DNA from 4 places in the Rossellomorea sp. LjRoot5 genome. Region 1 is predicted to be linked to each of the others. Evidence: riboswitches for the same ligand, from Rfam matches in the RefSeq annotation. Region 1 holds a riboswitch; each other region holds the start of a gene.

Evidence for each region. Region 1 has a riboswitch for S-adenosylmethionine ahead of ACSQ2E_RS02740 (O-acetylhomoserine aminocarboxypropyltransferase/cysteine synthase family protein). Riboswitches for the same ligand answer to the same signal wherever they lie in the genome.
Region 2: another riboswitch for S-adenosylmethionine. It lies ahead of ACSQ2E_RS11425 (YezD family protein); the one in region 1 lies ahead of ACSQ2E_RS02740 (O-acetylhomoserine aminocarboxypropyltransferase/cysteine synthase family protein).
Region 3: another riboswitch for S-adenosylmethionine. It lies ahead of ACSQ2E_RS03555 (methionine ABC transporter ATP-binding protein); the one in region 1 lies ahead of ACSQ2E_RS02740 (O-acetylhomoserine aminocarboxypropyltransferase/cysteine synthase family protein).
Region 4: another riboswitch for S-adenosylmethionine. It lies ahead of ACSQ2E_RS21710 (Na+/H+ antiporter NhaC family protein); the one in region 1 lies ahead of ACSQ2E_RS02740 (O-acetylhomoserine aminocarboxypropyltransferase/cysteine synthase family protein).

The regions. Positions count from the first base shown of each region.
Region 1 is NZ_CAXUQN020000001.1:558,351-561,558, forward strand. Features, by position in the region: gene ACSQ2E_RS02735 (trans-sulfuration enzyme family protein) at 1-739, shown strand, start outside; SAM riboswitch class I at 827-945, shown strand; gene ACSQ2E_RS02740 (O-acetylhomoserine aminocarboxypropyltransferase/cysteine synthase family protein) at 1,125-2,420, shown strand; gene metX (homoserine O-acetyltransferase MetX) at 2,492-3,208, shown strand, end outside.
Region 2 is NZ_CAXUQN020000001.1:2,216,456-2,219,663, reverse strand. Features, by position in the region: gene ACSQ2E_RS11435 (anion permease) at 1-213, opposite strand, end outside; gene ACSQ2E_RS11430 (phosphoadenylyl-sulfate reductase) at 271-969, opposite strand; gene ACSQ2E_RS11425 (YezD family protein) at 1,065-1,220, opposite strand; SAM riboswitch class I at 1,296-1,401, opposite strand; gene ACSQ2E_RS11420 (MaoC/PaaZ C-terminal domain-containing protein) at 1,567-1,971, opposite strand; gene ACSQ2E_RS11415 (MaoC family dehydratase N-terminal domain-containing protein) at 1,968-2,417, opposite strand; gene fabG (3-oxoacyl-ACP reductase FabG) at 2,442-3,200, opposite strand.
Region 3 is NZ_CAXUQN020000001.1:721,167-724,374, forward strand. Features, by position in the region: gene ACSQ2E_RS03535 (YusG family protein) at 1-234, shown strand, start outside; gene ACSQ2E_RS03540 (toprim domain-containing protein) at 411-770, shown strand; gene ACSQ2E_RS03545 (thioredoxin family protein) at 776-1,090, shown strand; gene ACSQ2E_RS03550 (SCP2 sterol-binding domain-containing protein) at 1,335-1,685, shown strand; SAM riboswitch class I at 1,797-1,903, shown strand; gene ACSQ2E_RS03555 (methionine ABC transporter ATP-binding protein) at 2,050-3,072, shown strand; gene ACSQ2E_RS03560 (methionine ABC transporter permease) at 3,069-3,208, shown strand, end outside.
Region 4 is NZ_CAXUQN020000001.1:4,251,529-4,254,736, forward strand. Features, by position in the region: gene ACSQ2E_RS21700 (DUF2187 family protein) at 1-11, opposite strand, end outside; gene ACSQ2E_RS21705 (MFS transporter) at 303-1,475, opposite strand; SAM riboswitch class I at 1,736-1,840, shown strand; gene ACSQ2E_RS21710 (Na+/H+ antiporter NhaC family protein) at 1,923-3,208, shown strand, end outside.

The DNA of each region.
Region 1 (3,208 bases):
AATCGAGGCTGCACTTACTTCCGACACCAAGCTTCTCTATAGTGAGACGGTGACCAATCCGTTTATGCGAGTAGAGGATATTTCAAGAATGGTAGCTCTTGCCGAAAAGCACAATCTGAAAACGATGATCGATAATACATTCGCCACACCATTTCTGCGTCAACCCTTCCTTGAAGGGGTCGATTTGGTCGCTCACAGCGCCACGAAGTATATCGGCGGGCATAGCGATATCACAGCGGGAGTCGTAGTCGGAAAAGAAGAACTTGTGAATAAAGCAAGGGAGAAGGTCGTCAACATCGGTTCAAACTTAAGTCCATTTGAAGCATGGCTCACATGCCGGGGGGCGAAAACATTGGCACTCCGGGTGGGGACCCAGGCTCAGAACGCGGGAACACTTGCAGATGAACTGCGCACCAATGAACAGGTGAAGAGGGTCTATTATCCAACAGATCTATCCGATAAAGGAAATGGAGCGATCGTCACCATCGAACTCGATGCCCGCTGCGATATCAGTACATTCTTCAAGTCCCTTGGATGGATCAAGATCATCCCGTCCCTGGCCGGAGTGGAAACAACGGTTTCTTATCCACTCGGGACATCTCATCGTGCCCTTCCGAAAGAAGCACAGGAAAAACTCGGCATCAACACCCATGTGGTGCGCATATCGTTAGGTATCGAGGATGGGGAAGATATCATTTCTCAATTTAACGAGGCGATTGCAGCTTCCGTTAAAAAATAAAAAATTCTGAAAATGGTCTTGACGTTGAGGCCGGTTACCCTTTATAATTCATCTCAACGCATGAATTTACACATTGACAATTAAATGCTCTTATCCAGAGAGGTGGAGGGACTAGGCCCGATGAAACCCGGCAACCTTCATGTACGCGTCAGGCGTCACATGAAAAGGTGCTAATTCCTGCAGGCGATCTGCCTGAAAGATAAGAGGAGGACCCTATTCAATTAGACCCTCTTCTTAGGAAGAGGGTTTTTTATTTTATCCTCTTCTGGCTTCTTAGGTATATCAGTCGCAATTCAGCAGCTGAGTTTCTTCAAGGATTCAGCAGCTGAACCCAACCAATTATCCACACCAATCCAAAACCAAAAAACTCTAGGAGGAATTACAAATGACAAAATCATTCGATTTCGACACACTGCTTCTTCACGGCGGCCAGGAGCCGGACCCAACCACAGGCTCTAGAGCGGTACCCATCTATCAAACGACATCCTACGTGTTCGACAACAGTGACCATGCAGCGAAGCTATTCGCCCTTGAAGAACCGGGAAACATCTACACGCGGATCATGAATCCGACCGTTGATGTGCTGGAGAAGCGTCTCGCCCTTTTAGAAGGGGGAATCGGAGCCCTGGGTGTTTCATCCGGAATGGCCGCCATCTCCCTATCCATCCTAAATATCGCCGGTGCAGGGGATGAGATCGTGGCAGCCACCAATCTGTACGGTGGAACGTATAATTTATTCTCCACGACTCTTCCGAAATACGGAATCAAGGTTCATTTCGTCGATCCGACTGATCCGGAGAATTTCAGAAAAGCGATTACCCCGAAAACAAAAGCGGTATTCGCCGAGACGATCGGAAATCCGAGCCTGCACGTCCTGGACATCGAGTCGGTGGCGAAAGTGGCTCATGACCATCATATCCCGCTTATCATCGATAACACATTTGCCACGCCATATGTGTGCAAGCCGATTGAGTGGGGAGCGGACATCGTCATCCACTCTGCCACGAAATGGATCGGCGGTCACGGTACGGCCATCGGTGGAGTCGTCATCGACGGGGGGAAGTTTGATTGGAATCATGAGAAGTTCCCTGGATTCACAGAGGAAGACAGAAGCTATAATGGACTTCGCTACGCACAGGATGTAGGAGCGGCCGCTTTCATCACAAAGTTAAGGGTGCAGCTGCTTCGGGATCTCGGGGCGTGCTTAAGTCCACAAAACGCATTTCTGCTATTGCAGGGACTGGAAACCCTGCATCTCCGCATCGAACGTCACACGGAGAATGCCTTGAAGATTGCGGAACACTTAGATCAGCACAGTGGAGTTGCCTGGGTTTCTTATCCGGGTCTGCCGCAGCATCCATCCCACGCTCTTGCTCAGAAATATTTGAAAAATGGAGCAGGTTCCATCGTCGTATTTGGGATAAAAGGAGGCAGGGATTCAGGACGCAAAGTCGTTGACAACATTTCCCTCTGGTCCCATGTTGCCAATGTAGGAGATGCGAAGTCACTGATTATCCATCCAGCGTCCACCACGCATCAGCAATTGAACGAGCAGGAAATCCGGGCTACGGGCGTAACTGAGGACCTTGTGAGACTTTCCGTCGGGTTGGAATCTGCGAAGGATTTGATCGAGGATCTGGATCATGCGATTGAAGTGGCGTTGGAAACGTCGCGGGTGTAAATAAAATAGTCGACCGGCACAACCGGGGTGCCCCGACACCCCGAACAACACCAAAAAAAGGAGGTGGAGGAATGGAGAATTCATACTCATACGAAGTAAGCTCCATTACCATCCCATCCCTCACATTAGAGTCAGGCACAACGTTGCACAATGTGAATCTGGCCTATGAACGGACCGGCAATAAGGAAGGCCCCGTCATCCTGGTATGCCACGCCCTCACCGGAACCCATATTGTGAAAGGCACGAGTGAGGACCGGGGCTGGTGGGATGGGTTGATCGGACCCGGTTCATATATTGATACCGATCTATATAATGTGATTGCTTTCAATGTATTAGGGGGATGTGAAGGAAGTACGGGACCGACGTCGACCAATCCGGAAACCGGAGAACGTTACGGACCGGACTTTCCGCACATTAGCATACGGGACATGGTCCATGCCCAATATGAAGCACTCCAACAGCTATCCGTCTACCACATCGAAGCTGTGATCGGTGGTTCATTGGGAGGAATGCAGGCGCTGGAATGGGGGGCTCTCTATCCTTCCTATATCAATAAGGTATTCGCCCTCGCCGTCTCACCTGCATTAAACGATTATGGTCTCGCATTCAATCATATCGGAATTACAGCGATTGAAGGGGATCCCGATTTTCAAAGGGGCCACTATCCCCACGGAGCCATATTAAAAGGCCTTGAGATTGCCAGGATGGTCGGGATGGTGACCTATCGTACTCAGGAATTGTTCGATCGGCGCTTTCAGCGGGAGAGGACGAATGAGCAGTACAATGTA
Region 2 (3,208 bases), 1.7 Mb from region 1:
AGACAACAAAATGATGATGACGATTTTGATTGACAATAGATGTGGGGGTATGATTCCGGAACTGATCGTTTTAACTACTTCTCCACCACCGAGTACCGCTCCACAGAGGACACCTGCTGCACAAATCCATAATGCTGCCCTGATGTTGTTTATCGCTCCCGCACCATAGGCAACCCCCATAGATGCCGCCGCTCCACTGGCACCGATGTTCATGGCGAAAAACAGGCTAATAAGAAGGGCCGTCAGCTCAAACAAAGATCGTCACCAGCTTTAATGAAGGCCGCATTCCGTTTTCCCTTTTCCTTTCCATCTTCCGGAGCGGAGATCATTGATATCAATGGCTGGTGTCGTGCAGTGAAAACAGCCTATACTCGGATATCCCTGGTCGTGAAGGGGATTATAAGTAAGATTATGCTTATGGACATACCGCCATATTTCTTTCCAGGTCCAGTGGATCAATGGACAAATCTTAACCGACTGAAATTTATCATCCTTATTAATGAACTCATTGTGACTCCTTGTAGGCGATTGCTCCCTTCTTAACCCAGATATCCACGCATTCCCTTTGGATAAGGATTCCTTTAAAGGGTCAAGCTTTCGAATTTGACAGCATTGATTTGGATTTTTCTCCCAAAGCCTATCCCCATATGCTTCTGCCTGCTCCTTCAGTGTCAGTTCTGGCATTTTCATATGAATGGTCAGACCCGGATAGGCTTCCTTCACCTTTTCAATGGTTTCATAGGTTTCTTTAAAATGGACACCCGTATCCAGGAAGACGATGGCTGCCTGCGGGTGTACTTTGGAAATGAGATCGATCAGCACAATGCCTTCAATTCCGAAACTGCAGGCATAAACGACCGTTTCACCATACTGCTCATATGTCCATTTCAAGACATTCAAGGCTCCTTTGTAGACTGGATCGACTTCAAAATTCACGGCTGGTTGTTTCCAAGTCTGATAGGTTAGCATGATACACCCCTTTCTTTTCCAATAAAAAAGAGGCGATAACAAGATAAAGGAAGTACCTTAATCTCTGTTATGCGCCTCTAGGTTGTCTAGTCAGCTTATTTAATTCGGACTTTCTCATTTTTCTCTAATTGAATGACTTTTCCATCCTGTACGATAATCGTGATCGAACCAAAACTCATGGTTTCAAGCATGGACTGGATCTTCTCTGCTACCAAGTCAAACTGTACTTGCTGATTCTTCTCTTCTTTCACATGATACCCCCAATTTTCATCTTATCCAGATCAAAAAAACAACTTCCCATTTTGGAAAGTTGTTCAGGTAAGGTTACCTTATCTTCCAAAATGACTTCACATTTTGCTGGAATTAGCACCTTACAATACGTAGGTTGCTGGGCTTCGCAGGGCCAGATCCCTCCACCACTCTGGATAAGAGTTATTCATTTTAATATTCTAAATAATATCACAATTACGGAAGAAGTCAACCCGAGTTTTTCGATCGGATTTATATTTTTTGGCTTATTTTATTAAACGATCATTCTATACATGTTTATTCGATTGGGGGTAGATCTACGACAATTTTTCATAAAGCATTACGTAACTATTCATGGACCCTAAAAACCACCTTACCCTCAATTACTTTCTTCCCGGCTTGATTTGTGGCTAAAACCTTAAAATGAAGGAGGTTACCCTGATTGTCCACTAATTCTGCCCGTAAAGTAACCACATCTTGTAACATGACCATCTCTCTAAAACGTACCGAGTAATCCTGGATAAAGCCTTCCTCATAGTATGGGCTGAAAAGTTTGGACACATTGCCCATTGTCCACATTCCATGAGCGATGATTCCTGGAAGACCCAGCTTTGAGGCTTCATCATCGATGGTGTGTATTGGATTATAGTCTCCGGAAGCACCTGCGTATTTGATCAGGTCCAACCTCACAACCGGAGCCAATTCAACCGGGGGAAGTGTATCACCTACTCCGAATGATTGTAGTGTTGTCATTTACTCAACCTCTTTCTGACTTCTTCTGTAATAATGACAATCGCCTGGGAAGTGAAGATTCTTTCCCCACGGGAATCTTCCCCGACGTCTTCGATGACAAGGAAACCCAGTTTTCCCCCGGTACCTTCCCGTTCATAATAGTCTTTTACTACCGTGAAACATTGAATCCTTTCTCCTACCATCAAAGGTCTTTCATAATGAAAGGATTGTTCACCGTGAATCAACCCAACATTCGGTAAATGAAAGCCTTCGATCGAACCATAGTCGAACACTCTCGGGAAGGTGGGAGGGGCAATGTTCCCCCTGTAAGAGGAAAATTTCCCCGTATCTTCATCCACAAAAAGGGGATGGGGATCGCCAATGGCTTCTGCAAATTTCCGAACCGCTCCTCTTTCCACTGTATTTCTGGTGGGAGTAGACCTCTTTCCGATATAGGATTCAAACATATTCTTCACCCCTTTCTCCTTTATTCAGGCTTTCGGCCCTCCTGCAACGTAGAGAACCTGCCCATTGACGAATGAAGATTTTTCGTCTGCAAAAAAAGCGACTGCATTTGCAATATCTTCAGGAAGCCCGCTTCTTCCAACAGGGATTCCCTGGAGACTCGCTTCGACCAATTGCTCGAAAGTTATTCCGATCCGTTTCGCCGTTTCTTTCGTCATGTCGGTTTCGATAAAACCCGGTGCCACAGCATTTGTTGTGATTCCGAATGGACCAAGTTCTATAGCAAGGGTTTTCGTCAATCCTTGAAGACCTGCTTTAGCCGTTGCGTAGTTCGCCTGTCCACGATTTCCCAGTGCGGAGGTGGATGAGATATTGATGATGCGTCCATACCTTTGTTTGACCATGTATTGTTGAGCTGCCTTCACTACATTGAATGAACCCTTCAAATGCACATCCATGACCGTCTGCCAATCAGGCTCGGTCATTTTAAATAACAGATTATCCCTGATGACCCCTGCATTATTCACTACAATGTCGAGGGAGCCAAAGGATTCATATACTTCCTTCATCACATTTTCAATTTCCTGGGATTCTACGACATTTGCCACTTTTGTATACAATTCATATTGTTTAAACACCTCACTTGCTTCATTCAAAGCATCTTCATTCACATCGATGATGGCCACCTTGGCCCCTTCTTCAGCCAGTAATCCTGCAATCGCCCTGCCGATCCCTCTGCTTCCACCTGTAACCAAAGCCACTTTTCCTCTGAATCGCTCTCCCATTTCGTCTG
Region 3 (3,208 bases), 160 kb from region 1:
GTACTTGAACCAAAGAAATTAGATGTCACAAGCAGGGTGACAGGCAGAATTAAAAATGGTGAAGTCGAATTATTTCTCGATGATCAGTCAATCGGCAAAATGTCCCTGCCCCTTGATGGACTGACAATGGAACCGAACTTCGAAGCAAAAGAAAATAAAATTTATCAGAACTATACTTCCACCGAAGGCCATGATGCAAGGTACACGGATTGTGACGAAGGTGGATGGTGTTAAGGATGACCGCGGTGCCGGATTCGTGTATGGATCTGGCACCATTTCTATAAGCAATGAAACAAACCACTTGCACTATTTTTTGTAAACATGAGAAAATATAAGTAGAAAGTGGACATCATCTCTTGTTATCTGAATATACTATCCTAATCTTATTTCTGAAAGATAAGGTGATGATCATGATGGAACTTGACGAAAAAGTAATCATTGTCGAAGGTACTACCGACAAGCGGAAAGTAAGAGATATAATCAAAGAACCGATTCAAATTATTTGCACGAATGGAACGATCAGTATTACAAAAATGGACGAACTCATCGATGAGCTGTTTGAAAGGGATGTGTACATCCTCGTCGATGCGGATGATGCGGGGGAAAAATTACGTAAACAGTTTAAGCGTGAATTCCCTGAAGCGGGACACCTTTATATCGACCGGATGTATAAGGAAGTGGCCGCAGCCCCGGAATATCATCTTGCATCCATTCTCATAGGTGCGAATATCGATGTGCATAAAGAATATCTAGGAAAAAGGATGATTTAGTTTTGTTGGAGGTAAGCCAGACAGAAGAATTAAACCAATCGATCGAATACCATACGTTTGTAGCCGTTTATCTATATACACCGATGTGTGGTACATGTCAGGTCGCGGGTAAAATGTTGGAAGTGGTCGAGAAACTCCCCCAGTCATTTCATTTTGTGAAGGCGAACCTGAACTATCTGCCCCAATTCGCCGAAGAACAATCCATAGAAAGCGTCCCCTGCCTTCTCTTATTTAAAGATGGACAGGAAATGGAGAGAATCTATGCCTTTCAATCCGTACCATTCCTATACGAAACCATCAACAAAATCCAAAACAGCTAGTGGGGATAAGAGACCTTTTTAGATAAGGTCTTTTTATTTTTTGTGGATTTTCTTTCTACAAACGAGGACATATTTCTTGGGAAATGTTTCGAATCCGCTCACTTTTTGACTGGTCATCACCCAAATTCTTACTGTTCGACAAATAAGATACACTCATTCAAAACATGTCGAGAATGTCTAAAAGGGAAAAATACCTAAAAGTGGAATTGATACTATATAGAAGTTTCACTGGGAGGGTGTATTCATGCGAATATATTTAGAGGAATTAGTAGATCAGTGTCATTCTAGGTATCACTTAAGACTCTTGTTTCCAGACAGCCCATTTATTCTTCAATTTCATTGTGAAAAGGACCTATACGGGATATCCATTTCAAGCGGAGGTTGTGCTGTATTGACTGATGGTAGTGGGGAATCCCATTTTGTCATTGAGGGAAAAGAGAAGGACATGCTATCCCTACTTTCAGGAGAAGAACGATTGTCTCAACTGATCGAAAACGACATCCTGAAAGTCAGAGGAGGATACCGTCAGCTGTTATTTGTCGAGTCTGTCCTGTGGCTGACGAGGTCCAGGGTCAAGGAACCGGTTCAAGTATGAAAAAAAGAGAAAAAAGAATTGACACACTTCTATTTTCGATGATAGAATCTTCCATGTAGCAAATTTTCAGAGTCTTTAACAATTCAAAAAATTAAATAAATTGATACTTTACTCTTATTTAGAGAGGTGGAGGGACGTGCCCTATGAAGCCCGGCAACCGTCAATGAAAATTGAAATGGTGCCAATTCACTCAAAGCTTTTGCTTTGAAAGATGAGAGAAAGGATAGTCCTATATATGATTATGCCTTTCTGCTTATCGCAGGAAGGCATTTTTTATTGTTTGCGTAAAGGCTGTGTGAATGGCAAGCGTAATTTTAATTCTAATTAAAAATGTCGTTTTACTCGGAAAGAAGGTGGAGACAGCATGATTACCATTTCAAATGTGAAAAAAATCTTTCAATCAAAATCAGGACCTATTTCAGCCGTTGATGGCGTCAACATCGACATTGCCCAAGGAGAAATTTTTGGAGTGATTGGCTATAGTGGGGCAGGTAAGAGTACGTTGATCCGGATGCTCAATGGACTTGAAGTTCCCACAAATGGAACCGTGAATGTGAATGGGCAGATCGTTTCCCAAGTGAAAGGAAAACATCTTCGGCAGGCGAGGCAGTCAATAGGGATGATTTTTCAGCATTTCAATCTCCTGTGGTCACGCACGGTACTTGAAAATATCCAGTTTCCTTTAGAAATCGCTGGAGTTTCCAAGAAAGAGAGAATGAGAAGAGCCAACGAATTATTGGAACTGGTTGGATTAGATGGAAGAGGGGACGCATATCCGTCCCAGTTGAGCGGTGGACAGAAGCAGAGGGTCGGTATTGCGAGGTCCCTTGCAAATAATCCCAACGTCCTGCTTTGTGACGAAGCCACCTCTGCTTTAGATCCGCAAACAACCGATTCCATCCTTGATTTATTGGTGGATATTAATAAACGTTTAGGCCTGACCATCGTCCTGATCACCCATGAAATGCATGTGATCAAAAAAATCTGTTATCGTGTGGCGGTCATGGAACAAGGGAAGGTGGTAGAGCTTGGGGATGTTCTTGAGGTGTTCAGAAATCCCAAAGAGCAGGTGACGAAGCGATTTGTGAGAGAAGTATCTCAAGTGGAAGAAACAGGGGAAACGATCGATCACCTCTTAGCTCAGTATCCTAAAGGAAAAGTACTGAAATTCACCTTCGTTGGTGAATCGACTGAGCAACCGCTCATTACCAGCTTGATCCGAAGATTCGACCTGGATGTCAATATCCTTCAAGGACAGATTTCCCAAACGCAAAAAGGGGCTTATGGTACGCTATTCGTCCACCTTGATGGAAACGAAGAGACGATTCAGGCAGCCGTTGCCTTCGCTGAGAAACAGATGGTCAAAGTGGAGGTGATCCGAGGATGATAGAAAATTTATTTCCGAATGTGGACTGGGAGAAGATGTGGGAAGCGACTGTTGAAACCCTTTATATGACGGGGATGTCAGTCCTGATTACCTTCGTAGTAGGACTGATTCTTGGAATCCTGTTATTTCTTACATC
Region 4 (3,208 bases), 3.7 Mb from region 1:
GTATTTTCCATTTTTAAAGTCCCCTTTTAGTTAAAGTGATGGTTCTTTTTTAATTGAAAGAATTTTCTAATAATATTATTTTAACTTGTATTTATATAAATTTCAATGAATGACTTATCCTTTTTGTACCACAAATAGATAAAATCAAAACCTTTTAAAGTTTTCTTTTTTTGAGCTGCACATTTAACCGGGGGTAAAGCCACTTATATATACTTATACACCCTATAAGGAAAATCCTTCCTTTTGTTAATTTTATATTAAAAATAGGCATCCGTGGGTAGCGGATGCCTGAAGATGTTTTATTAGTAGGCTAATGCATTCTTCTTTTCTTCTTTCATTAGGACGAAGCAGAGGAAGATGCCAAGGAGTGACAGGACTGCGAAGAAGAGGTATACCGTGTAAATGGAGTATGTTTCATAGATGAAACCTCCCACGAAGGTACTGAACCAATTCCCGAGGCCATTTCCGATTGCCGAATAGACGGTCACGGCAGTAGCTGTAATATGTGCCGGCGTGATTTCTTTAATGTAGCGAAGCCCTGCAGGAATGAATAATCCGATGGCAAGACCCTGCATCACTGCTGAAGAATATACCAGCCATAGACTTGGTTCCGTGAAGTAAAATAGCCAGCGGATCATGGATGCAGCGCCTGCCAGCGCCGCTACGGTCAAGAGACCGAACTTATCAATCCAACCTCCCGCGATTCTCATAAACGGTACTTCTGATAGGACGGCGATCAGAAATGCGAGGCCGATTCCGGCGTACGTACCACCTGAATCTTCCACGAATAATCCGAAATACACGTTGTTGGCTAAATTCGGGCCAAATACCAGGAACGTGACGGCCAGGAAGATCAGAAATTTTTTCATCGTGAATAATTCCTTCATCCCGGCTTTTAAATCAAGCTTAGCCGCCGCTCTCTCTTTAGGAAAACGGAAGGATAGGAACCCTGAAAGGACCAGGCAGATAAAGAAGGAGTAGAAAATGATCGTCGGTCCAATAAATCCCTCTGAAAGCCTCCCCATGATGAACACGGCAATCCCGAATCCCAATGAGCCGAACAATCGGATATTTCCGTAGTTATAACCGACTTTACTCGTATACTTCAAACTGATACTGTCGGAGACGGGGATGATGGCGCTTTGGAAGATCGCAACTAAAATTGCTACCACCAACAATCCATAGTAAACATCCATGAATAAATAACCAAGAGCAAAGATCCCTGCAACTAAGGAAGTCAACCCTAACACGACGGTCGGCTTATTGGTTGTGTCACTGACCATCCCCCATATCGGCTGGAAGAAAATCATCATGATCGGGCCGACAGACATAATGGTTCCGATCTGATACCCATTTAACCCCACACTTTCGCTCAAATACACACTAAGTAAAGGATATAAACTACCAACCCCGAAGAACGTCAATAAATAAAACCCTTGTAATGTAAAAATTTGATTTCGTACATTTCTTTCCACTACCGTATCCCCCAAGATGTTTTTGTCTATCTTATAGTAGACCCTGACCGTTCACTTGTCTATGAATTTATGCCTTTTTATGGATAAAGCCTCGCGTTTTACGATGTATCCCGTGCTACGGCGAACAGCCTACGCTTTGGTTTGAGCCAGCTACGGCAGCCACGCACTACGTTTTCATTTCCAATAAATTACCGTTTGACTTTTTCAATTAAACCCTTTAAAGTATGGAAGTATATTTTAAATTAACTAAATAACATATCTTCTTATCCAGAGAGACGGAGGGACTGGCCCTGTGATGTCTCGGCAGCGGACTCATGATGAGTGCTGTGCCACATCCAGCAAGCGTAATGCTTGAAAGATAAGAGGAGTGTTTCGTTTGAATGAAACCTCTTCTTATGTTGGAAGAGGTTTTTTTATTTGATTTCACACGACAAAGGAGTGTTTGACATGAACCAAGAAAAAGGTAATTTACTGGCTTTATTGCCCTTGATCATATTTGTTTCACTGTTCCTTGGAGCGGGAATCCTTTCAGGAGATTTTTATGCATTCCCTGTTCTCGTATCCATTATCATTGCCGCAGTTGTAGCCCTGGCGATGAATCGAAAAGAATCGTTAACCTCTAAGGTTGAACGGTTCGCAAAAGGCGCCGGGCATCCGGATATTATGATCATGGTCTTTATCTTCCTATTAGCCGGCGCGTTTTCCGGTGTAGCAGAAAAGATGGGGGCTGTTGATTCAACCGTCAACTTTGCCCTATCCGTACTTCCTGGTAATTTAATCATTGTTGGATTATTCATCATCGCCGCTTTCATTTCCTTATCAATGGGTACATCCATGGGGACGATTGCAGCACTTGCCCCTATCGGAGTGGGCATCAGCTCAGGAGCAGATATTTCCATGCCCCTTGCTATGGCCACCGTCATCGGAGGAGCGATGTTCGGGGATAATTTATCGTTCATCTCGGATACAACGATTGCAGCCGTACGCACACAGAAAACGGAAATGAAGGACAAGTTCAAAGTGAACTTCTTCATTGTATTACCGGCAGCCATCATCACTATGGTCATCCTTTTTGTCCTTACGATGGGGACTCCATCCTCTGTCGACGCAGGAAGCTTCGATTGGGTTAAAATCATCCCTTACCTTGGAGTCATCATCGGGGCCCTTGCAGGATTGAACGTATTTGTCGTTTTAATAGGCGGGATTGTGTTGGCAGGGATTATCGGATTTACTGATGGAAGCTTTACCCCATCGAGTTACTTTGGTAGTGTAGCTGATGGTATGATGGGCATGGCGGAGATTGTGATCCTGTCCATCCTGATCGGCGGAGTCGTCGAACTGATTCGTCATAATGGTGGGATTCAAGCGATCCTTTATCATGCCACCCGTAAAATCAAATCTCCTCAAGGAGCACAGCTTGCTACAGCAGGATTGGTGAGTTCAACGAATCTTTGCACAGCAAATAATACGATTTCCATTATCATCGCAGGACCACTGGCGAAAACGCTTAGCGATAAGTATGGCGTTGATGCCCGTAAGTCGGCCAGCATCCTGGATATTTTCTCCTGTGCCGTTCAAGGATTGATCCCATACGGTGCACAGGCACTGTTAGTGGCAGAAGTAGCCGGCATATCACCGGTCAGCATCATCCCATATGCCTTCTATCCTGTCCTGATTGCAGTTTGTGGGTTGATTGCGATTCAATTCGCCCTTCCGAAATTCACTAGGAGATC